Cereibacter sphaeroides 2.4.1: one gene and its partner. The protein of the gene in region 1 binds, or shares a complex with, the protein of each later gene. Links are inferred from orthologs where the notes say so. Each region holds a gene or a part of one and is shown on either strand. Other genes may lie near its edges. The genes, in order: RSP_RS04970 and hfq.

Region 1 (5,926 bases):
TGTCCCGTCCAGCTCAGCATTCGCTCGGCGCGGAAGCGGGTGGGCTCGGGGAAGTGCCGCGGGTCGTGCGTCGTGCCGTAGAGATCGAGCAGAAGCCATTGACCTTCCGGGAAGTCGTAGCCCTCCCAAGTGATGGGCCGGGTGGTCACGGCGGCGGTGAAGGGAAAGAAGGGTGAGGCGCGGCGGACCTCCTCGGCGAAGTCGCCCGCCAGCTCCAGATTGCCCGACCGGAAGAGCTCGCGCCATGTCGTCTCGCGATGCAGCGCCAGCGCCGCGAAGGTGATGTAGCGCCCCACGGCCACGATGGGACGGAGCAGGTTCAGAAGCTCCACCGCCGCGACGGACGGATCCAGCAGCGTGCCGTCCTCCTCGCGGTGGAAGGCAATCGCATGGAGGGCGGTCGCGGCCTCCGGAACCACTTCGCCGGCCCGAACCTCCTCCACGAGGGTGCGCAGGCGCTTCTCGGTGCCGGCGCGGCGCATCTGCGCCAGCCAGTTGCGCGGGCCGACGCTGCCCGCCTTGTCGATCATGTCGAAAATCTCGTCGGCGAGCTGCGCTTCGGGCTGGTGGGCGACCCCGGCCCAGCGGCAGCCCGCCCGGGTCAGAAGGCGCGCCGCCTCCTGCTGGAGGACGATCCTCCCCTCCGCTTCCCAGGCGGGCAGCCGTTCGCGCCATGCAAGGCGCATCTCGGACACCAGCGCCTCGACGCGGGCGGGATCCATGCAGATCGAGAGGAACAGCGCCTTCCGATGCCGATGGGCCGGACCCTCGAGCTGCTGCACCGAGCCCTTGTCCTGCAGGAGGTGCAGCACGGTCGAGGGCATCGCCCCCACGCGGGTAAGCCCCTCCGCGCCATAGAGCAGCCGCGCGGCCGCGCTGCCGCGCAGGCAGACGACCTCGCGCAGACGCAGGCGGGTCGCCACCGCGTCGCTGTCCATCCGGTCGCACAGGTTCGAGACGAAGCGGTAGCCCTCGCTCATCAAGGCCATCGAGGCATCGATCCGCGGATCCCGCGGCATCTCCCGCAGGCTGGCGGGCGTGCCGGGCTCCTCTGGCCTGCGGCCCTCATCTGTTGTCATGCGTGTATCCTCGCGTCTCCGGCGGCCCCGAGGGGCAGGGCCAGAATCTCAGAAGCTGGCCCCCGGACGGGGGCCAGCTTCCAATGCTGCGCAGGTCGTCCGGGAGCCGCTCAATAGGTCGCGGGCGGATCGCTTGCCGGGAAGGACTCGTCCAGCGTCTCGTCCAGCCGGTCCCAATCGCGGGGCGGATCGCGCATCGCGTCGCGTCCCGCCTGCCGCACCTCGGGATAGTGGGTGCTGCGGCGGCCGCTCATCAGATGGCGCACCGCGAGCGCCCCGAAGGCGCCCAGCACCACCGCCGAGGTGAGCATCAGGGCCGAGCCGCGGCCCTGCCGCTCATGGGTCCCAGTTTTCGCATAAGCCATTGTGGGTCCTCTCTCTTCATGCGCCCAAAGGGCTGTCACGGGGAAAACGTCCGGGCGAGGGGAGGGTTCCCGCCCAGCGTCGCCTCGCGCGGCCAGTGGCGCATCCCGCGGCAGGCCGCCACGAAACCGTCGATGTCGCTGCTCGAGCCGATCTCGATCCAACCCTCGTCCATCTTGGCCCCGAGCGCACAGGCCTCGATCAGCGGCCCCGCCCCATGGTGGGCGATGAACTTGCAATGCGCATGCGCATCGGTGAGGAAGTCCTGCGCCGCCGGGTTGGCGGCTAGCATCGCCGCATCCGAGCCCGGCAGCACCGCCACCGCGTCGAAGATCACCGACGGGCCGCCGCCCAGCTTCTCGTCCGCCGGATGAAGCGTGCCCGCGCTGTCGGTGACGCCGCCTACGCGCGGGGCCACGAGCTTCATCATCGCCCCCTCGGCCTGCAGGATCGAGCGCAGCTCGGTCAGCAGCTCGGCCTCGACGCCGTTGCCCGCCAGAACCCCGACGGTGCGGCCCGCAAAGTTCGGCGGCGGGTTCTTCAGCATGCTGAGCGCATCGGACGGCGGCAGGTCGGTGCGCGTCGGCCGTGCCGCGGGAGCGGGCTCGGGCATCTCGGTCAGGCCCAGCCCGTCGGCCACCGCCTGCGCCAGAGCGCCGTCGATGTTGAGGAGATGCGCGACGATCCGGGCGCGGATCTCGATCTCCTGACACTTCGACAGTTCGAAGACCAGCGCATCGCGGATGTGACCCTGCTCGACCGGGGTCTGGCTCAGGAAGAACTGCCGCGCCTGGCTGTAATGGTCGGCGAAGCTCTCGGGCCGGAGCCTCCGCTTCTCGCCCTCGTTGCGCACGGCGTAGCTGACATAGCCCTCGAGCGGATGGGCCCGCGGGCCCTTGCCCCAGCCGTTCGGCTCGTAGTTCACCCGACCCTTGCGGTTCGAGGTCTGCATGTGCCCATCCTGCTGGAAATTGTGGACGGGGCAGCCACGCGGGGCGTTGATCGGCAGCTTGGTGAAGTTGGGGCTGCCCAGACGCTTGAGCTGGGTGTCGAGGTAGGAGAAGTTCCGTCCCTGCAGCAGCGGATCGTCGGTGAAGTCGATGCCGGGCACCACGTTCTGGGTGCAGAAGGCCACCTGCTCAGTCTCGGCGAAAAAGTTATCCACGACGCGGTCCAGCGTCAGCGTGCCGACGATGGTGAGGGGTACGAGCTCTTCCGGGATGATCTTGGTGGGATCGAGCACATCGAAGTCGAAGCGGTTCGCGAACTCTTCGTCGAAGATCTGCAGGCCCAGCTCCCATTCTGGGAAATCGCCGGCGGTGATCGCTTCCCAGAGGTCGCGGCGGTGCCGGTCGGGGTCGGCGCCGTTGATCTTCAGCGCCTCGTCCCACAGCACCGACTGCATGCCGAGCTTGGGCTTCCAGTGGAACTTGACGAAGCTCGACTGGCCTTCGGCATTGATGAAGCGGAAGGTGTGGACGCCGAAGCCCTCCATGAAGCGGAAGCTGCGGGGGATGGCACGATCCGACATCTGCCACATGACCATGTGCATCGACTCGGGCGTGAGCGAGATGAAATCCCAGAAATTGTCGTGCGCCGACTGGGCCTGAGGGAAGCCGCGGTCGGGCTCGGGCTTCACGGAATGGATGAGGTCCGGGAACTTGATCGCATCCTGAATGAAGAAGACCGGGATGTTGTTGCCGACGAGGTCCCAGTTGCCTTCATCGGTATAGAATTTCACCGCGAAGCCGCGCACGTCGCGGGCAAGGTCCACCGACCCCTTGGAGCCCGCCACCGTCGAGAAGCGGACGAAGGTCTCGGTGATCTTGCCTTCCTTCTGGAAGGGGGCGGCGCGGGTGATTTCGGGAATGGCCTTGGTGCATTCGAAGAGCCCGTGCGCGCCGAAGCCGCGGGCATGGACCACGCGCTCCGGGATCCGCTCATGGTCGAAGTGGAAAATCTTTTCGCGGAGGATGAAATCCTCGAGCGCGGTCGGTCCCGGCGCGCCGCTCCTGAGCGAATTCTGGTTGTCGGCGATGGTGACGCCCTGGGCCGTCGTCAGACGCTCGTCCCCTTCGCCGGCGTGCTGGTGGAACTCGCCGCCCGCGCCGTAGTCCGACACGAGGTTTTCGAAACTGCCGGAACGGGCGGCAGGTTTGTCTTCGGCCATCTGGCTCTCCTTGACAGGGGGAACGGCTGGAGTCTGTGCGGGGCGCGTCTCATCCGGCGCGCCCCGGCAGGATTGCGGCCCGGGCGAGGATCGACCGGGCCGCGATGGGCGTCGGGCGGCGTTACTGCGGCTTGAACGAGGTCACGAACGAGCAGGCCTGCGTCCAGACCGAGGCATCGCCCGGAGAGGCGGGCGCGTCGGACGCGTTCGTCGTGTCCTCAGGAACCGGGGCCGGGGTATCCGTGCCGCCGAGATCCTCGCCGGTCGTCCCGGCCTCATCGGCATCCGGCGTCAGCGAGCCGCCGATGCCGCCGGACGAGGCGCCGCCCATGGAACCCGCGTCCATCAGATAGGCCTGACAATCGCGCACGGCGCGCTCCCTGGCCTCGGGGTCGAGCGCGGCCCACCGCTTTTCCATCTCGTCGGTCGCTCGGAGCGAAGTCATCGCCGCATCCTCGAAGAACACGTCGCGCACATCGTCGGACCAGGTCTGCTGGCTGATATCCTTGATGCTGCCCGTGCCGGTCTCGGGAGCTACCGGCCGGGTGGGATCCATCCCGTCCGCGCCGCTCTGTGCAAAGCCCGGGGCCGCGGCCAGGGCGAGGAGGCTCGCGGTGAAAGCAATCTTTCTCATCGACAGTCTCTCCATTCGTGAACATCACCGGTCCCGCAGCGTGTGCGGGGTTGCGGAAGGAACGGCAGCGGCGGACGAATGTTCCGGGAGGCGGATGTCACACCGGCGTCAGACCGCGCAGGAAGGGGGGCAGATGGAGGGGCAGGCAGCCTGTTTCGCGCGCGAGGCGCCCGCGGTGGCGGTCGATCTTCTGGGGGCGCATCTGCAGGTGCGCGGCGTGGGCGGACGGATCGTCGAGACGGAGGCCTATACGCCGGACGATCCGGCGTCGCACAGTTTCCGCGGACCCACCCCGCGCAATGCGGCGATGTTCGGGCCGCCGGGCTGCGCCTATGTCTATCTGTCCTACGGCATCCATCTCTGCCTCAACGTGGTCTGCGCGCCGGGCCATGCCGTGCTGATCCGCGCTCTGGAACCGACGGAGGGTCTGGCGCAGATGGCGGCCCGGCGCGGCACCGATGTCGCGCGGCTCCTCTGTTCCGGGCCGGGCCGGATCGGTCAGGCGCTGGGTCTGACACTGGCCGACGATGGCACCGCCTTCGGCACGCGGGGCTTTGCGGTGCGGTGGGGTGCGCCGGTGGCGGCAGGCGAGATCCTGTGCGGCCCGCGCATCGGCATCAGCCGGGCGGCGGACATGCCCTGGCGCTTCGGCCTGCGCGGCTCTCCCTGCCTCAGCCGCAGGTTCTGAGGCGGAACAATCCCGCCCGGCGGCTCTTGGAAGGAAGGGGCGCGCGCTGCGCCCGCAGGAGAGGAGGATGCGATGACGAACGACCTGCAACTCGGCCCGAACGATCCGCCGGCTCCGGACCCGATGCCCGAGCCGAATCCCTATCCCGATCCGATGCCCGACCCGGATCCTATCCCGCCCGGCGATCCGGACATGCCGAACCCGGGCGAGGAGACGCCCCCGATCTACAGCTGAGGCATGCCGGAGGGTTGCGACATGAAAAAGGCTCCGGTCTGTGACCGGAGCCTTCTGCTTTTCAGGACAGCCTCAGAAGCCCGAGCCTGCAACCTTGGGGCCGGACGTGCCGGGACTCTTGGTCGTGGAGTCGGTCGAGCCCGTCGAGCCCGCGCCAGCCGAGGACATGCCGGTCGAGGATTTGTCCGCCTCCTTGCCGTGAAGCACGGGCTCCACCTGAGCCTTCGCCTCGCTGGCCGCCGCATCGGCGACGCGTCCCACCTTCGAGGCCAGCGTCTCGCCCTTCTCGGGCACCAGACCTTCGTCGCGCGCCGCGGCGATGGTGGCGTCGTAGGTCTCGCGCGCGGCCTTCATCGCCCGCTCGCGCAGCTCCCACGACGAAGCCTTCGCCTCGTCCCAGAGCTCGTCGCTGGTGCGGCCCATCCACTCGTCCTCGGTGCGCGTCCGGGGAAGCGCGGCCCCGATCACGGCGCCGAGCGCCACGGCCGCGGCACCCACGAGCAGGGGCTGCTGCTCCATGCCGTGGCTCATGCTGTCGCGCATCTGATGCGCGCCGTGGGACGCGCGGTCGCGCAGATGCCCGGCACGGTCGCGCAGATGCGCCGATCGCTCGCCGAGATCGTCGCGCCAGTGGCCGGCACGATCATAGGCATCCTCGCGCATCCGACCGGCGCGGTCGTAGACATCGTCGCGCAGGCTGCCCGCGCGGTCACGCGCGTCGCCGAAAGTTTCGGCCACCTTGTCCGTCGCGGAATGGG
Region 2 (15,366 bases), 460 kb from region 1 along the record:
GACATGGAGGTGAAGTGATGGACGGCACTGTTCTCGTGGCGGACGACGATCGCACGATCCGCACGGTGCTGACGCAGGCCCTGACGCGGGCCGGCTGCAAGGTGCACGCGACCTCCAGCCTGATGACCCTGATGCGCTGGGTCGAGGAGGGCAAGGGCGACCTCGTGATCTCGGACGTGGTCATGCCCGACGGCAACGGGCTCGAGGCGCTGCCGCGGATCTCGAAGCTGCGCCCGGGTCTGCCGGTCATCGTGATCTCGGCGCAGAACACGATCATGACCGCGATCCAGGCCGCCGAAGCCGAGGCCTACGATTATCTGCCGAAGCCCTTCGACCTGCCGGACCTGATGAAACGGTCTGCCCGCGCGCTCGACATGAAGCGCCGCGCGCCGGTGAACAAGGCCGCCCCGCCGCGCGAAGGCGGCGACGACCTGCCGCTCGTCGGGCGGACGCAGGCGATGCAGGCGCTCTACCGCCTCGTGGCGCGGGTGATGAACACGGATCTTCCGGTGCTGGTCACGGGCGAATCCGGCACGGGCAAATCGCTGATCGCCCGCGCAATCCACGATTTCTCGGACCGCCGGACGCTGCCCTTCGTGGTGGCGCAGGCGGCCGACCTGCAGGGCGTCGAGGGGCCGGCCTCGCTTCTGTCGCGGGCCAAGGGCGGCAGCCTCGTCTTCGACGAGGTGGCCGATTACGACGAGGAAACGCAGGCCCGGATCGTGCGGATGCTCGACATGATGGGCGACAACGCGCCCCGCATCATGTCCACGAGCCAGGTGGATCTGGCCTCGCGGCTGGAGTCGGGCGCCTTCCGGCAGGATCTCTACTACCGGCTGGGCGGCGTGACGCTGCATGTGCCCTCGCTGCGCGAACGGGTGGACGACATTCCGCTCCTGGCGGACCATTTCCTCGCGCGTGGCGAGCGCGATCTCGGCGCCACGCGGCGGCTGTCGAACGAGGCGCGCGACCTCGTGCGGGCCTACAGCTGGCCCGGCAACGTCCGCCAGCTCGAGAACACGCTGCGGCGGCTGATGGTGACGTCGGCCGAAGCCGAGATCACCCGCGCCGAGGTCGAGGCTGTGCTGGGCAATCAGCCCGCGATGGAGCCGCTGAAGGGCGGCGGCGAGGGCGAGAAGCTGTCCTCCTCGGTGGCGCGTCACCTTCGGCGCTATTTCGATCTGCACGGCGGCGCCCTTCCGCCGCCCGGCGTCTATCAGCGCATCCTGCGCGAGGTCGAGGCGCCGCTGATCGAGATCGCGCTGGATGCAACCGCCGGGAATCAGGCGAAATGTGCCGATCTGCTCGGGATCAACCGCAATACCTTGCGCAAGAAGATCACCGACCTCGATATTCGCGTGACACGCCGCCGCAAGCTGATGTAAAACGGCAACAGGCGGCGTTGCACGCGGGCACAGTCCCGGTCGGCGCCTGAAATGGGGAGGGCGGCCCAACCGCCCCCCGAGAGGCGGGACAGGCTATCCGTGCGGACTGCTGTGCGCAGCAACACCTGGATCAAGCTCGCGCGCCTGCGCAGGCAGCGGCGATTCCAGACGGCGATGGCCTTCGGCCTCGTCCTGCTGGGGCCGGTGCTGGCGCTGGCGACCTTCCTTGCATTGGGGCCGATGAATCAGGGGGCGAATTCGCCCTCGCTGCGATTCGTGCTGCTGGCCGATCTGGTCTACGTCCTCGCGGTGGCGGCGCTGGTGATCGCGCGGATCGCCCGCATGGTCTCGGACCGGCGCAGCCAGTCGGCGGGCTCGCGGCTGCATCTGCGGCTGGTGGGCACCTTCGCGGGGCTCGCGCTCGTGCCCACCATCCTCGTCGCGGTCTTCGCGATGCTCACGGTGAACGTGGGTCTGGAGGGCTGGTTCTCTGAGCGGGTGCGGCAGGTGGTGGGGGCCTCGCTCGAGGCAGCCGAGGCCTATCAGGAAGAGCACCGCCGCGATCTGATCGAGGATGCCGAGGCGCTGGCGGCCTATCTCAACGTGGCCAAGCAATCGACCTTCTTCCTGCGCGACGACCAGCTGCGGCCGCTTCTCACGCAGGGACAGGAGAAGATCCAGCGCGGCCTGCGCGAGGCCTTCCTGATCGATGGCAGCGGCGTGCTCCGCACCCGGGGCGAACGCAGCTATCTCTTCGATTTCGAGCAGCCCGATGCCACCGACATCGAGCGGGCGCGCGCGGGCCAGACGGTCCTGATCCAGGACTGGGCCAACAACGAATTCCGCGCCCTCGTCCATCTCACGGCCTTCCCCGACCGCTTCCTCTATGTCTCGCGCACGGTGGACGGCTCGATCCTGAGCCTGCTCGACGATACGCGCGAGACGGTGGTGCTCTATCATCAGCTGGAAGCCGAGCGCGGGCGGATGCTGTTCGAGTTCGGGCTGCTCTACCTCGGCTTCGCGCTGATCCTGATCCTTGCCGCCGTCTGGCTGGGGTTCTGGTTCGCCGAGCGGCTGTCGCGCCCCGTGGGGCGGCTCGCAGGGGCTGCGCAGCGCGTGGGTGCGGGCGATCTCGACGTGCAGGTGCCCGAGGAGGAGGGCGACGACGAGATCGCGATGCTGGGCCGGCTCTTCAACCAGATGACCCGGCAGCTGAAGGGCCAGCGCGACGCGCTGATGGACAACAACCGCCAGACCGAGCGGCGGCGGCGGCTGTTCGACTCGGTGCTCTCCTCGGTCACGGCGGGGGTGATCGGGCTCGACGCGGTGGGGCAGGTCGATTTCATCAACCGCGCCGCCCAGCGGCTGCTCGAACTGCCGCAGGCGGGCAACATGTCCCTGTCCACCGCCGTGCCGGAGTTCGCGGCCCTCTTCGCGCGGCTGCGCGAGACGGGGGCGGCCGTGCAGGAGGAGATCCGCCTGATCCGCAAGGGCCGGATGGAGAGCCTTCTCGTCCGCATGAGCCCGCGGCGCAACGAGAGCGGCCGGCTCGAAGGCTATGTGGTGGCCTTCGACGACGTGACCGACCTCGTCTCGGCGCAGCGGATGGCCGCCTGGGGCGACGTGGCGCGGCGCATCGCGCATGAGATCAAGAACCCGCTGACGCCGATCCAGCTCTCGGCCGAGCGGATCAAGCGCAAGTTCCGCCCGCTCGTGGGCGAGCAGGCGGGCGATCTCGACCAATATTCCGATGTCATCATCCGCCAGACCAACGATCTGCGCCGTATCGTGGACGAATTCTCGAAATTCGCCCGGATGCCCGAGCCCGACCGGCGCGAGGCGGATCTCGTGAAGCTCGTCCGCGACGCGGTGGTGCTGCAGGAGGCGGGCCAGCCCGAGGTGCGGATCGAGGCGCGGCTGCCGTCGGATCCCTGGCCCATCGACATCGACACGACCATGATCGGGCAGGCCTTGACCAACCTGATGAAGAACGCGGGCGAGGCGATCGAGGCCCGCCGCGAGGCGGAAGGTCAGGGGTTCGAACCCGAGATCCGCGTCTCGCTTACGGTCAACGAGGATCAGGCGCTGCTGCGCATCGCCGACAATGGCACGGGGCTTCCGCCCGACCGGACGCGGCTCTTCGAACCCTATGTCACCACGCGTGAGAAGGGCACCGGCCTCGGCCTGCCCATCGTGAAGAAGATCATCGAGGAACATGGCGGCATCCTGACGCTCAGCGATGCCGACCCCTTCACCCATGACGGCCACCGCGGGGCCATGGCCGAGATCCGGCTGCCCCGCATCCTGCGCAGCCGGGCGCGGGCCGCGAAGACCGGCGAGGCGAGACCGGAGGACACATGAGCAGCATTCTGATCGTCGATGACGAGCGCGACATCCGCGAGCTGATCGGGGACATCCTGCGCGACGAGGGCTTCCAGATCCGCCTCGCCGCCAATTCCGACGAGTGCATGGCGGCGGTGAATGCCGAGCCGCCGGCGCTGATGATCCTCGACATCTGGCTCAAGGACAGCCGGATGGACGGGATCGACATCCTGAAGCGCACCAAGCGCGACAATCCCGACGTGCCGGTGGTCATCATCTCGGGGCACGGCAACATCGAGATCGCGGTGGCGGCGATCAAGCAGGGCGCCTACGACTTCATCGAGAAGCCCTTCAACATCGACCAGCTCATGGTGGTGGTCCAGCGCGCGATGGAGACGGCGCGTCTGCGGCGCGAGAACAGCGAGCTGCGCCGGCGCGACGTCTCGGCGGCCGAGATGCTGGGCGGCTCGACCGCCTACCGGCTGCTGAAGTCGCAGCTCGAGAAGGTCACCAAGTCGAACGGGCGCGTCATGCTCTCAGGGCCCGCGGGCGCCGGGAAAGAGCTGGCCGCGCGCTTCATCCACGCCAATTCGGGCCGGGCAGGGGCGCCCTTCATCTCGGTCTCCTCGGCCACCGTCGAGCCCGACCGGATGGAGGAGGTCCTCTTCGGCCGCGAGACGGCCGAGCGCGGGATCGAGCAGGGGCTGCTCGAGCAGGCGCACGGCGGCATCGTCTATTTCGACGAGGTGGCGGACATGCCGCTCGGCACCCAGTCGAAGATCCTGCGCGTGCTGACCGAACAGCAATTCACCCGGCAGGGCGGCACCGACAAGGTGCGGGTCGACCTGCGGGTGATCTCTTCGACGACGCGCGACCTGCGCACCGAGATCGCCGCGGGCCGCTTCCGGCAGGAACTTTACGACCGGCTGAACGTGGTGCCGATCGAGGTGCCGGCGCTGACCGACCGGCGCGAGGATATTCCGATGCTGGCCCGGCACTTCATCGAGATGTTCCACCGCAGTCAGGGCCTGCCGCTGCGCAGCCTCACCTCCGAGGCCGAGGCAATGCTCCAGACGATGCCGTGGCCGGGCAACGTGCGCCAGCTGCGCAACGTGATCGAGCGGGTGCTGATCCTCGGCGACGGATCGGGCCCCATCGAGGCGCGCGAGCTGCCGGGCAACGAGGGCCCGGGCGAGGAGGGGCGGCTGATCCTCGGCGGGGCGCTCGCCACGCTCCCGCTTCGAGAGGCACGCGAGCTCTTCGAGCGCGAATATCTTCTCACCCAGATCAACCGCTTCGGCGGGAACATCAGCCGCACGGCGGCCTTTGTCGGGATGGAACGCTCGGCCCTGCACCGCAAGCTGAAGTCGCTGGGCGTGGTGACCACCGCGAAGGGAGGCAGCCGGCTTGCCCGAATCGAGGACGATTACGAGGACGAGGAGGAGCCGCTCGGGGCGCCGGATTGACCCGGGCGGACCGTTCTGCGAAGCAGAAGGCCCTGACAAGCCGGAGTCCGTGACATGAAGGTGATCATCTGCGGCGGAGGCCAGGTCGGCTGGCAGATCGCGCGTCACCTTTCGGGAGAGCGGAACGACGTGACCGTGGTCGACATGAACGCCGACCTCGTGCGCCGTGCGACCGACACGCTCGACGTGCAGGGCGTGGTGGGCTTCGCCTCCTATCCCGACGTGCTCGAGAAGGCCGGCGCGCGCGATGCCGACATGATCATCGCCGCCACCCATTCCGACGAGGTCAACATGGTCACCTGTCAGGTGGCCCATTCGATCTTCGGCATCACGCGCAAGATCGCGCGGCTGCGGGCGCAGAGCTACCTCGACGCGATCTATTCCGACCTCTACCGGCGTGACCACCTGCCCATCGACGTGGTGATCTCGCCCGAGAAGGAAGTGGCCGAGGCCGCGCTCCAGCGCCTCGCCGCGCCCTCGACCTTCGACACCGAGAGCTTCATGGAGGGCAAGGCGCAGCTTCTGGGCATCGCGCTCGACGAGGACTGCCCGGTGCTGAACACGCCGCTCCGGCAGCTCAACGAGCTTTTCACCAGCCTCCGCGCCATCGTGGTGGGCGTGCGGCGCGAGGGGCGGCTCTTCGTGCCCGAGCCGGGCGACCAGCTCTTCGCCGCCGACGAGGTCTATGTCTTCGTCCATTCCGACGATGTGGTGCGCACGCTGGACATCTTCGGGAAATCCTCGCGCAAGCAGGAGCGGATCATCGTCATCGGCGGCGGCAACGTGGGGCTTGCGGTGGCCAAGGCGCTCGAGGCGCGGGCCGACCGGGTGCGGGTCAAGGTGATCGAGCGCAACCGGGCCAAGGCCGAAGTGGCGGCCGACGGGCTCGAGCGGACCATCGTGCTGAACGGCGACGGGCTCGACATGGACCTTCTGGCCGAGGCCAACATCGACCGGGCCGACGCGGTGCTGGCCGTGACCGACGACGACAAGACGAACATCCTCGCCGCGATCCGCGCCAAGCAGGCCGGCTGCCCGATGGCCATCGTTCTGGTAAACGACCCGACGCTGCTGCCGATCATGCAGGCGCTCGACATCGACGCCTACATCAACCCGCGCGCCACCACCGTCTCCTCGATCCTGCGCCATGTCCGCCATGGCCGGGTGCGGGCGATCTATTCCATCGGCGACGCCGAGGCGGAGGTGATCGAGGCGCAGGTGCTTTCGACCTCGCCGCTGGCCGGGCGTCACATCCGCGACATCGACTTCCCCGAGGGCGTGCTCGTCGGCGCTGTGATGAAGGGCGACCGGGTGCTGAAGCCCACCGGAGACCTGCGCGTGGACGACGGCGATGTGATCGCGCTCTTCTGCATGACGGCGGACGTGCCGGAGGTCGAGCGCCTCCTGCAGGTCTCGATCGACTTCTTCTGACATGAGGCGCGTGCGCTCGGTCCCCCTAATCGTCGTGCTGATGGCGGGCGGCGCCGCGGCCATGTATGTGCCTGCAGCCCATGCCGTAGCCCTGCGCCAGCACGAGGTGGCCCGCGCCTTCTTCTATGCGGGCACGTTCCTGCTGATCCTGATCGCGATGATCGCCATCGCGACGCAGAACCGGCCTCCGCCCCGGGCGGCGCGGGCGCACCTGTCGACTTTGGTGGGCGCCTACCTCATCCTGCCGCCGATGCTGGCGCTGCCGTTCCAGATGGCAGTCCCGGACACGAGCTTCACGAACGCCTGGTTCGAGATGCTGTCCTCCTTCACCACGACCGGCGCCACGCTCTACGACACGCCGGGGCGGCTGCCGCCCTCGGTGCATCTGTGGCGCGCTCTGGTGGGCTGGCTCGGCGGCTTCTTCGTGCTGACGGCCGCGATGGCGGTGCTCGCGCCGCTGAGCCTCGGCGGGATGGAGGTCATCTCGGGCCATGTTCCGGGCCGCGAGCAGGCGAGCCAGATCACCCGCATCGCCGATCCGACCGAACGGCTGGTGCGCCAGTCGCTCGCGCTCTTTCCGGCCTATGGCGGGCTCACGCTCGCGCTCTGGGGGCTCCTGCTTCTGGCCGGAGAAACCGGCCTCGTGGGCCTCTGTCACGCGATGGGGACGCTCTCGACCAGCGGGATCTCTCCGCTCGAGACGATGACGGCGGGAGAGGCCGGGTTCCGGGGCGAGTTCCTGATCTTCCTCTTCCTCTTCCTCGCCGTGACGCGACGGCTGATGCCCGGCACCTCGATGGTCTACCGCGACACGCCCATCCAGCGCGATCCCGAGGTGATGATGGCCTTCTTCTTCCTGATCGGCGTGCCGGTGGTGCTGTTCCTGCGCCACTGGATCGGCGCCATCGAGACCGAGGAGACCCAGAACATCGCCGCCGCCGCCCGCGCCATGTGGGGCGGGCTCTTCACCACGCTCTCGTTCCTGACCACCACGGGCTACGAATCCCGCGACTGGGTCGCCTCGCGCTCGTGGTCGGGTCTCGGCACGCCGGGCCTAATCCTCCTCGGCCTCGCCATCGTGGGCGGCGGGGTGGCCACCACGGCCGGGGGCGTCAAGCTCCTGCGGGTCTATGCGCTCTACCGCCACGCCGAGCGCGAGCTCGAGCGAATCGTGCATCCGAGCTCGATCGGCGGACAGGGCGTCGTCGCGCGCCGGTTGCGCCGCGAAGGGGCCTACATGGCCTGGATCTTCTTCATGCTCTTCGCCTTCTCGATTGCCGTGGTGACGGCGGCGCTGAGCCTCGCGGGGCTCGGCTTCGAGCGCGCGATGGTGCTCGGGATCGCGGCCCTGACCACCACCGGGCCTCTGGCCGATCTGGCGGTCGAGACGCCGATCCGATGGTCCGAGCTCGGTCCCGCGGCCAAGGTCATCGCGGGCGCGGCCATGATCGTTGGGCGTATGGAAACACTCGCGATCCTCGCCCTTCTGGCCCCGGCGAGCTGGCGGCGCTGAGCGGAAAAGCGGCAGGCCTGCCGCACAAGACTAACGATCTGTTATTGGGGCTGGAATCTCCCGCAACTCCTGCCCATACTCGATTCCGACCGTCGGATTGCAGCCGGGGGGAACGAGGAAAGACGGAAGCGTCTCAACCATAAAGGCAAGATAACGGATGGCTGCCGATAAACAAAACTTGCAGGACGCCTTTCTGAACCATGTCAGGAAGGCCAAGGTTCCGGTTACGATTTTTCTCATTAACGGTGTAAAACTGCAGGGCGTGATTACCTGGTTCGACAATTTCTGCGTCCTGCTGCGTCGGGACGGACAGTCGCAGCTGGTCTACAAGCACGCGATCTCGACCATCATGCCCGGGCAACCGATCAATCTCTACGAGGGCGACGACTGATTTGACCGATCCCGAGGAAGGGGAGGAGGAGCCCCGGAACGAGGGTGACAGGGAGAGCCAGGCGGCCTCCGACGGTGCGACGAAGTCGCAGCCGATGCGCGCCTTCGTGCTCCATCCCGACATCCGCACCGAGCGCTCGCGCCGGCTGCCCGACCTGCGTCTGGCCGAGGCCGTGTCGCTGGCGGCAGCGCTGCCCGACATGGAGATCGTGGGACAGGAGGTGGTGCGCCTGCCGCGCGCCCAGCCGGGCCTTCTGTTCGGAACCGGCAAGGTCGAAGAGTTGAAGGCGCGCTTCAAGGGGCTCGATGTGGGCCTCGTGCTGGTCGACGGGCCGGTCTCGCCGGTGCAGCAGCGCAATCTCGAGAAGGAATGGGGGGTGAAGCTTCTCGACCGGACCGGGCTCATCCTCGAGATCTTCGCCGACCGCGCCCGCACCCGCGAGGGCGTGCTTCAGGTGGAACTCGCCGCGCTCTCCTATCAACGCACCCGGCTCGTGCGGGCCTGGACCCACCTCGAACGCCAGAGGGGCGGCCTCGGCTTCGTGGGCGGCCCCGGCGAGACGCAGATCGAGGCCGACCGCCGCGCCATCGACGAGCAGGTGATCCGGATCCGCCGCCAGCTCGACAAGGTGGTGAAGACGCGCGAGTTGCACCGGGCCTCGCGGCGCAAGGTGCCGTTTCCGATCGTGGCGCTGGTGGGGTACACCAACGCGGGGAAATCGACGCTCTTCAACCGCATGACCGGGGCGGACGTGCTGGCCAAGGACATGCTCTTCGCCACGCTCGATCCCACGATGCGCGGCGTCACGCTGCCCTCGGGGCGCAAGGTGATCCTGAGCGACACGGTGGGCTTCATCTCGGACCTGCCGACCCAGCTGGTCGCGGCCTTCCGCGCCACGCTCGAGGAGGTGCTCGAGGCCGACCTGATCCTCCATGTGCGCGACATCGCCCATCCCGAGACCGCCGAGCAGGCGGCCGACGTGGCCGAGATCCTGCAGAGCCTGGGCGTAAAGGGGGCGACGCCGCAAGTCGAAGTCTGGAACAAGCTCGACCTCGTGGAGGGGGCGGCGCACGAGCAGCTTCTGGCGCAGGCCGCGAAGTCCGAGACGATCTTCGCGCTTTCGGCATTGACCGGCGAGGGGCTGCCGGACCTCCTTGAGGCGGTCTCGGCCACGTTCGACGAGGAGAAGACCGAGCGCCAGCTGACCTTGGGCTTCGCCGATGGCCGCCGCCGCGCCTGGCTTCATGCCGAAGGGGTGGTGACGGGCGAGGCGGAGACGGAGGAGGGCCACCGGATCGACGTCCGCTGGACCGCCCGGCAGGAGAAGCGCTTCCGCGACCTGTGAGGGGCCGGGAGCGGCAGCAACCCTGCCGGCCGGAGCTCTTCGGCGAGGCTCCTTGCCCTCTGCGGTGGCGCCGCCGGGACGGACGGTCCTGTGCTTGAGCTTCTGCCGCGAAGGCGGGGGGCTGTCTGCCCCCCGGGGCCCGGCCCTGCGGCCGGTCTCCCCCCGAGGATATTTGGGCAGAGTGAAGGAGCTGTTCTGCGCGTGGGCAGGAACGGGTCGGCGGTGTGGGGAGCCCGCGCCCGGAGATGCCCTGCCGGCGCGCGATCATGGCGATCCTGATCTCGCCCATGATCGTGCCGATCATCATCACCGCCACGGGTCTCTTCTTCTTCTATCTTCGGACCGCGAACGGCGCACGGGGGAGCCATTCGGCGGACGGCTTGTCCTTCGTCTGTGCGCGGTCGCGAGGCAGGCAGGCGGCGATGGCTGTCGGCCGCAGCCGTCTTCGGGGGGCGCGGCCGTCAGTCGGCCGCGGCGGCGGGCTCGAGATGGGTGATGCCCACGGCGGCTGCCCGGGCGAGGCCGGGGTCGAGCGACATCGGAATATATTCTCCCCGCCGCCAGAGCTCGCCCAGATTGTCGTAGAAGCGCGAGAGCGGGTGACCCGACTGGCCGGTCGAGGTGATGAAGACCGACGAATCCGGGTCGGCGAAATCATAGACGCCGCGATAGCCCGCGCCCGCCACATTCTCGTCGGGGTTGGGCCCCGTGCCGCGCGTCACGCCCCGCATCAGCGTCTGGTCGCCGCCCGAGGTGGATTGGCGGATGTTCACAAAATAGCGCAGCACCGGCACCTGACCCAGCGTCGGGTGGTCGTGGGTGGCCTGATGCGCATCGCCCCAGCGCCAGCTTTCGACATTCGGGCCCCAGTCCTCGGTCAGCCGCACCAGCGCATCGTCGAGCGCCATGCGCGCGATGTCGGTGCAGCTCTCGGTGGCGGCGGACTGGATGATGTCGCACCAGACCGAGGCGCCGCCCGTGTTGCGGTAGACGCGCTCGACGAAATCGGGCTGCAGATGGTCGAACTCGTCGGCGAGCGGGCCCAGCTCGTCGCGGATCAGCCGGTCCTGCAGCGCCCGCATCCAGGCCATGTAGATCAGCGGTTCGGGCAGATGCTCGTTCATCTCGCCGTTCCATTCCGCAAGCAGCGCCAGCGCCCGCTGCCGCAGCCGTTCGGGCGTGCCCTCGGGCGCGGCCTCGCCGGTGAACCACAGATCCGCCGCCACGAGCGGCAGGAGGTTCCGCGCCGTGGGCGAGACCGTGTCGAGCTGCGCTTCGATGAAGCTCTCGCGGGTATGGACCTCGCGGCTCTTCATCAGCGCGAGCCAGCGCTGGATGCGCTGCGTGTCGCCCCAGTCGAAAGAGACATGGAGCGGGAAGGGGCGATCCACCGTCTTGTTGTTGGTATTGCCGAGGATGCCCGTCTCGGGGGTCACAACACGCGGGTTCTCCTCATAGGGGAAGGTGCCCTGCCAGCGGTTCCCGGCGATCCAGCCGGGCGAGGGCATCCGCCCCTTCGACTGGTGCGCGGGATCGCGGCGGGGCATCGCCCCCACGGTCTGCAGCGCCACCCCCTGCGTGTCCGCGAGCATGAGGTTCTGCGCCGGCGCCACGAAGAGGCGCCCCGCCTCGATCGCCTCGTCGATGCTCGCGGCCTTCATCAGCCGAACGGCCGCGCTCATCGACGTGTCCGCGGGGGAGAGTGCCGTCCAGGACAGCGAGGCCACATGGCCGGGGGGCGTGATGGCGGCGAGATCGTAGTGGGTGCCCGGCAGGACGGGGCCGTTGTCGGTCCAGCGCAGGGTGATGGTGATCGGGCGCGCGTCCTTCACCTTGATGATCGAGCGGCGGGTCTCGAACCGCTTCCAGCCGTCGGGCGTGCGATATTCCTCGTGGTTCTCGGGGTTCACCTCCTCGATATGGATGTCCTGATCGTCGAGGTAGGCCGAGGTCAGGGCCCAGCCGAGCCGGTTCGACCGGCCGAGGAGCACTGCGGGCACGCCGGGCAGGGTCGCGCCGATCACGCCTCCCAAGGAAAGCTGCAGCCGGGCCAGATACCAGATCGAGGGGGCGGTGAAGCCCAGATGCGGGTCGTTGGCCAGAAGCGATCCGCCCGCAGCCGAGCGCGAGGGGGCCGCGGCCCAGGCGTTCGAGGCGCCGGAAAGGCTCTTCGTGTGGAAGGGCGAGAGCGGATCCTCGACATGCTCGGCCTTGCGCAGCGCCGGGAAAGGTCCCGGCACGAGGCTCGCGTAGGACGGCAGGGCGATCACGCCCGCCCCCGGCACATCGGGCAGGAGGTCCGCCACCCTTGCGTCGGGCAAGAGCAGCGAGGCCCGGGCCCGCAGCACCTCGGATTGCAGGTGCGACGAGAGCTGAAGCGCCATCAGCTTGATGAGCGCGATGCTGTCGGCCGGGCGCCAGACCGCGATCTCGTTCGAGAAGAGGAAGAACTCCGGCGCCCCCCGCCCGCGGGCGTCGGCATTCACCTCCGCGATCCAGGCGTTGACGCCGCGGGCATAGGCCTCGAGCGCCGCGCGCGTCTCGGGATCCTGCGCCTCGACAGAGCTCTGGGCGAGCCCGTAGAGGTCGTAGCGGCGCATGAGCTCGTCGATCTTCAGCGTCCGCTCGCCGAACACTTCCGACAGCCGCCCCTGCGCCGTGCGCCGCATCGTGACCATCTGCCAGAGCCGGTCCTGCGCATGGGCGAAGCCCAGCGCGAAATAGACATCCTCGTCGGTCTTGCCGAAGATATGGGGCACGTTGGCATCGTTGCGCACGATCTCGACCGGGCCCGAGAGGCCCTCGATGCGGAAGCTCTCGTTATAGTCGGGCAGCGAGCGCGACAGGAAATAGTAGCCGATCAGCGTGGCCACGAGCGCGAGCACCACGAGGCCGGTGAAGATGCGCAGGAGCCAGCGGAAGACGACGATCATGGGGCCCGTCCTTGACGCGAGAGGTCGGAATGGTTCCTAGTCGATCCGTGACATGACGGCAATCGGGAGGAAGATCATGGCCAAGTTGGCATTTCTGGGACTGGGGGTCATGGGCTTCCCGATGGCGGGGCATCTCGCGGCCAAGGGGCACGAGGTGACGGTCTACAATCGCAGCCCCGCCAAGGCCGAGGCCTGGGCCGCGCAGCATGGCGGACGCGCGGCCGCCACGCCGGCCGAGGCCGCCGAGGGTGCCGCATTCGTGATGGCCTGCGTGGGCAACGACGACGATCTGCGCTCGATCTGCCGCGGCGAGAGCGGCGCTTTCGCGGGCATGGAGCGGGGCGCGATCTTCGTCGACCACACCACCGTCTCGGCGCAGGTCACGCGCGAGCTTGCGGCCGAGGCGGACGGGCTCGGTCTGGGCTTCGTCGATGCGCCGGTCTCGGGCGGGCAGGCGGGGGCCGAGAACGGCGTCCTGTCGATCATGTGCGGCGGCTCGGAGGCGCATTATGCCGCGGCCGAGCCGGTGATGGCGGCCTATGCCCGGGTCTGCCGCAGGCTCGGCGAGAGCGGCTCGGGCCAGATCGCCAAGATGATGAACCAGATCTGCATCGCGGGGCTGGTGCAGGGGCTGGCCGAGGCGCTGGCCTTCGGCGAGAAGGCGGGCATGGACGGCAAGGCCGTGGTCGAGGTCATCAGCCAGGGCGCCGCGGGCAGCTGGCAGATGGCGAACCGGCATGGCTCGATGCTCGACGGCAAGTTCGACTACGGATTTGCGGTGGACTGGATGCGCAAGGATCTGGGCATCTGCCTCCGGACCGCCGACGAGGTGGGGGCAAGCCTGCCGGTAACGGCGCTCGTGGACCAGTTCTACAAGGAGGTCCAGCAGATGGGCGGCGGGCGCTGGGACACCTCCGCGCTCATCAAGCGCCTCACGCGCTGAGGCTGCCGCCCGCGATCCGCAAAGGGAAAGCCCCCGGCGCCTGCGCCTTTGCCGCTGCGTCGGGCGGTCCTTCCTCTGCTCCCGCAAGGGCGACGACCGCGCGGACCGGCTCCCTTGGCGCCCCAAGGCCCGGCAGGCGCACATGGAAAGGGCCCCGGGAGCGGCTCCCGGGGCCCGGATCGCGAAAGATGGCCCGTTCAGGGGATGATGCGCGAATATTTCACGCCGCCCAGCGTCGCTCCGGCGATCAGGCCGGACTGGCCGAAGACCAGCGCCACGACGGGCTGGATCTCGGTCGTTTCCTTGCCGAGGCTCGCGCCCTGATCGGGCGTGGCGTAGCGCACGTCCGCGCCCACCGCCCAGCCGGTGCCGGCGCGGAAGTCGGCCAGCGCCTGCTCGGTCATGAAGAAGAGCGCATGGGCATATTGCTGCGCGCCGATCTGGAAGCCGATGGTGGCGCGGGTGGCCGAGTAATAGTCCACCGTGATGTCGTTGATGCGGAGCGCGCCGCGGCCGTAGGCGCCGCCCACGCCGAAGCCCGCCTCGGTCACGAGCGGCATGTAGAGCACGCCCCTGGCATCGCGGGCGAGGTCGCGCGTGCCGGGGTAGCGATTGAAGAGATAGTCGCGCGTGGCATCCACCCGCGCATCGATCACCGCCGCATTGTTGTTGCCGACGCCGTTGGCACAGCCTGCCACGAGCGCCAGCGCCGCGCCGGCGGTGCCGAGAAAAGCCCGTCTCGAATAATCAGCCATGGAAACCCTCATTCCGCCTCAAGTCCCTGGGGCGGGGATCTTCGTCCCCTGACGGACACTTATATCGCGTTCTTCGCCCTTTGTCAGCCCGAAGCGTCCCGGCCGCGGCAGCCCGGTGCCGATGCGTCAGCCCATGCCGTTCAGAAGCCGTGCCGCCTCGGGGGCGAAATAGGTGAGGATGCCGTCGCAGCCCGCGCGCTTGAAGCAGAGCAGGCTCTCCATCATCGCGGCCTCGCCCTTGATCCAGCCGCGGTCGGCCGCGCCCCGGATCATCGCATATTCGCCCGAGACCTGATAGGCGTAGGTCGGCACGCCGAAAGCGTCCTTCACCCGCCGGCAGATGTCGAGATAGGGCATCCCGGGCTTCACCATCACCATGTCAGCGCCCTCGCGCAGGTCGCGCTCGATCAGCCGCAGCGCCTCGTCCGAGTTGCCGGGATCCATCTGGTAGGTCTTCTTGTCGCCCTTGAGCGCGCCCGAGGCGCCCACTGCATCGCGGAACGGGCCGTAGAAGGCCGAGGCATATTTCGCCGAATAGGAGAGGATCGCCACATCCTTGTGGCCCGCCGCCTCGAGCGCGGTCCGCATTGCGCCGATGCGGCCGTCCATCATGTCCGACGGCCCGAGGATGTCCGCGCCCGCCTCGGCCTGCGCCAGCGCCATCCGGACCAGCGCCTCGACCGTCTCGTCGTTCAGGATGATCCCGTCGCGCACCAGCCCGTCATGGCCGTTGGCATTGTAGGGATCGAGCGCCACATCGGTCATGACGGCCAGCTCGGGCACCGCGGCCTTGATGGCGCGGATCGCCCGGTTGGCGAGGTTGCAGGGGTTCCAGGCCTCCTCGCAGAGCTCGGTCTTCAAGGACGGATCGGTGTAGGGAAA

Evidence for each region.
Region 2: the proteins of RSP_RS04970 (region 1) and hfq are in contact, whole or in part, in a crystal structure (PDB 3VU3), measured with the Escherichia coli proteins. The link is inferred for Cereibacter sphaeroides 2.4.1 from one-to-one orthologs.

The regions. Positions count from the first base shown.
Region 1 is NC_007493.2:1,006,142-1,012,067, forward strand. The notes cover bases 1,047-3,942. They hold RSP_RS04970 (catalase), read right to left. Parts: upstream 3,613-3,942; coding sequence 1,480-3,612; downstream 1,047-1,479. Other genes in these bases: RSP_RS04960 (cytochrome P450), read right to left, coding at 1,047-1,079; RSP_RS04965 (hypothetical protein), read right to left, coding at 1,190-1,444; RSP_RS04975 (hypothetical protein), read right to left, coding at 3,734-3,942. Outside these bases: more of RSP_RS04960, read right to left, coding at 1-1,046; more of RSP_RS04975, read right to left, coding at 3,943-4,246; RSP_RS04980 (DNA-3-methyladenine glycosylase), read left to right, coding at 4,380-4,934; RSP_RS22185 (hypothetical protein), read left to right, coding at 5,007-5,168; RSP_RS04985 (DUF3618 domain-containing protein), read right to left, coding at 5,241-5,926.
Region 2 is NC_007493.2:1,458,100-1,473,465, reverse strand. What follows is about bases 7,163-9,891. They hold hfq (RNA chaperone Hfq), read left to right. Parts: upstream 7,163-8,274; coding sequence 8,275-8,508; downstream 8,509-9,891. Other genes in these bases: hflX (GTPase HflX), read left to right, coding at 8,510-9,853; RSP_RS07140 (potassium transporter TrkG), read left to right, coding at 7,163-8,117. In the rest of the region: RSP_RS07165 (two-component system sensor histidine kinase NtrB), read left to right, coding at 1-18; RSP_RS07160 (response regulator), read left to right, coding at 18-1,385; RSP_RS07155 (sensor histidine kinase NtrY-like), read left to right, coding at 1,485-3,746; nitrogen assimilation response regulator NtrX, read left to right, coding at 3,743-5,173; Trk system potassium transporter TrkA, read left to right, coding at 5,228-6,604; more of RSP_RS07140, read left to right, coding at 6,606-7,162; RSP_RS07120 (penicillin acylase family protein), read right to left, coding at 10,315-12,786; RSP_RS07115 (NAD(P)-dependent oxidoreductase), read left to right, coding at 12,863-13,729; RSP_RS07110 (lipid-binding SYLF domain-containing protein), read right to left, coding at 13,927-14,484; hemB (porphobilinogen synthase), read right to left, coding at 14,611-15,366. UniProt on the Escherichia coli protein: RNA chaperone that binds small regulatory RNA (sRNAs) and mRNAs to facilitate mRNA translational regulation in response to envelope stress, environmental stress and changes in metabolite concentrations.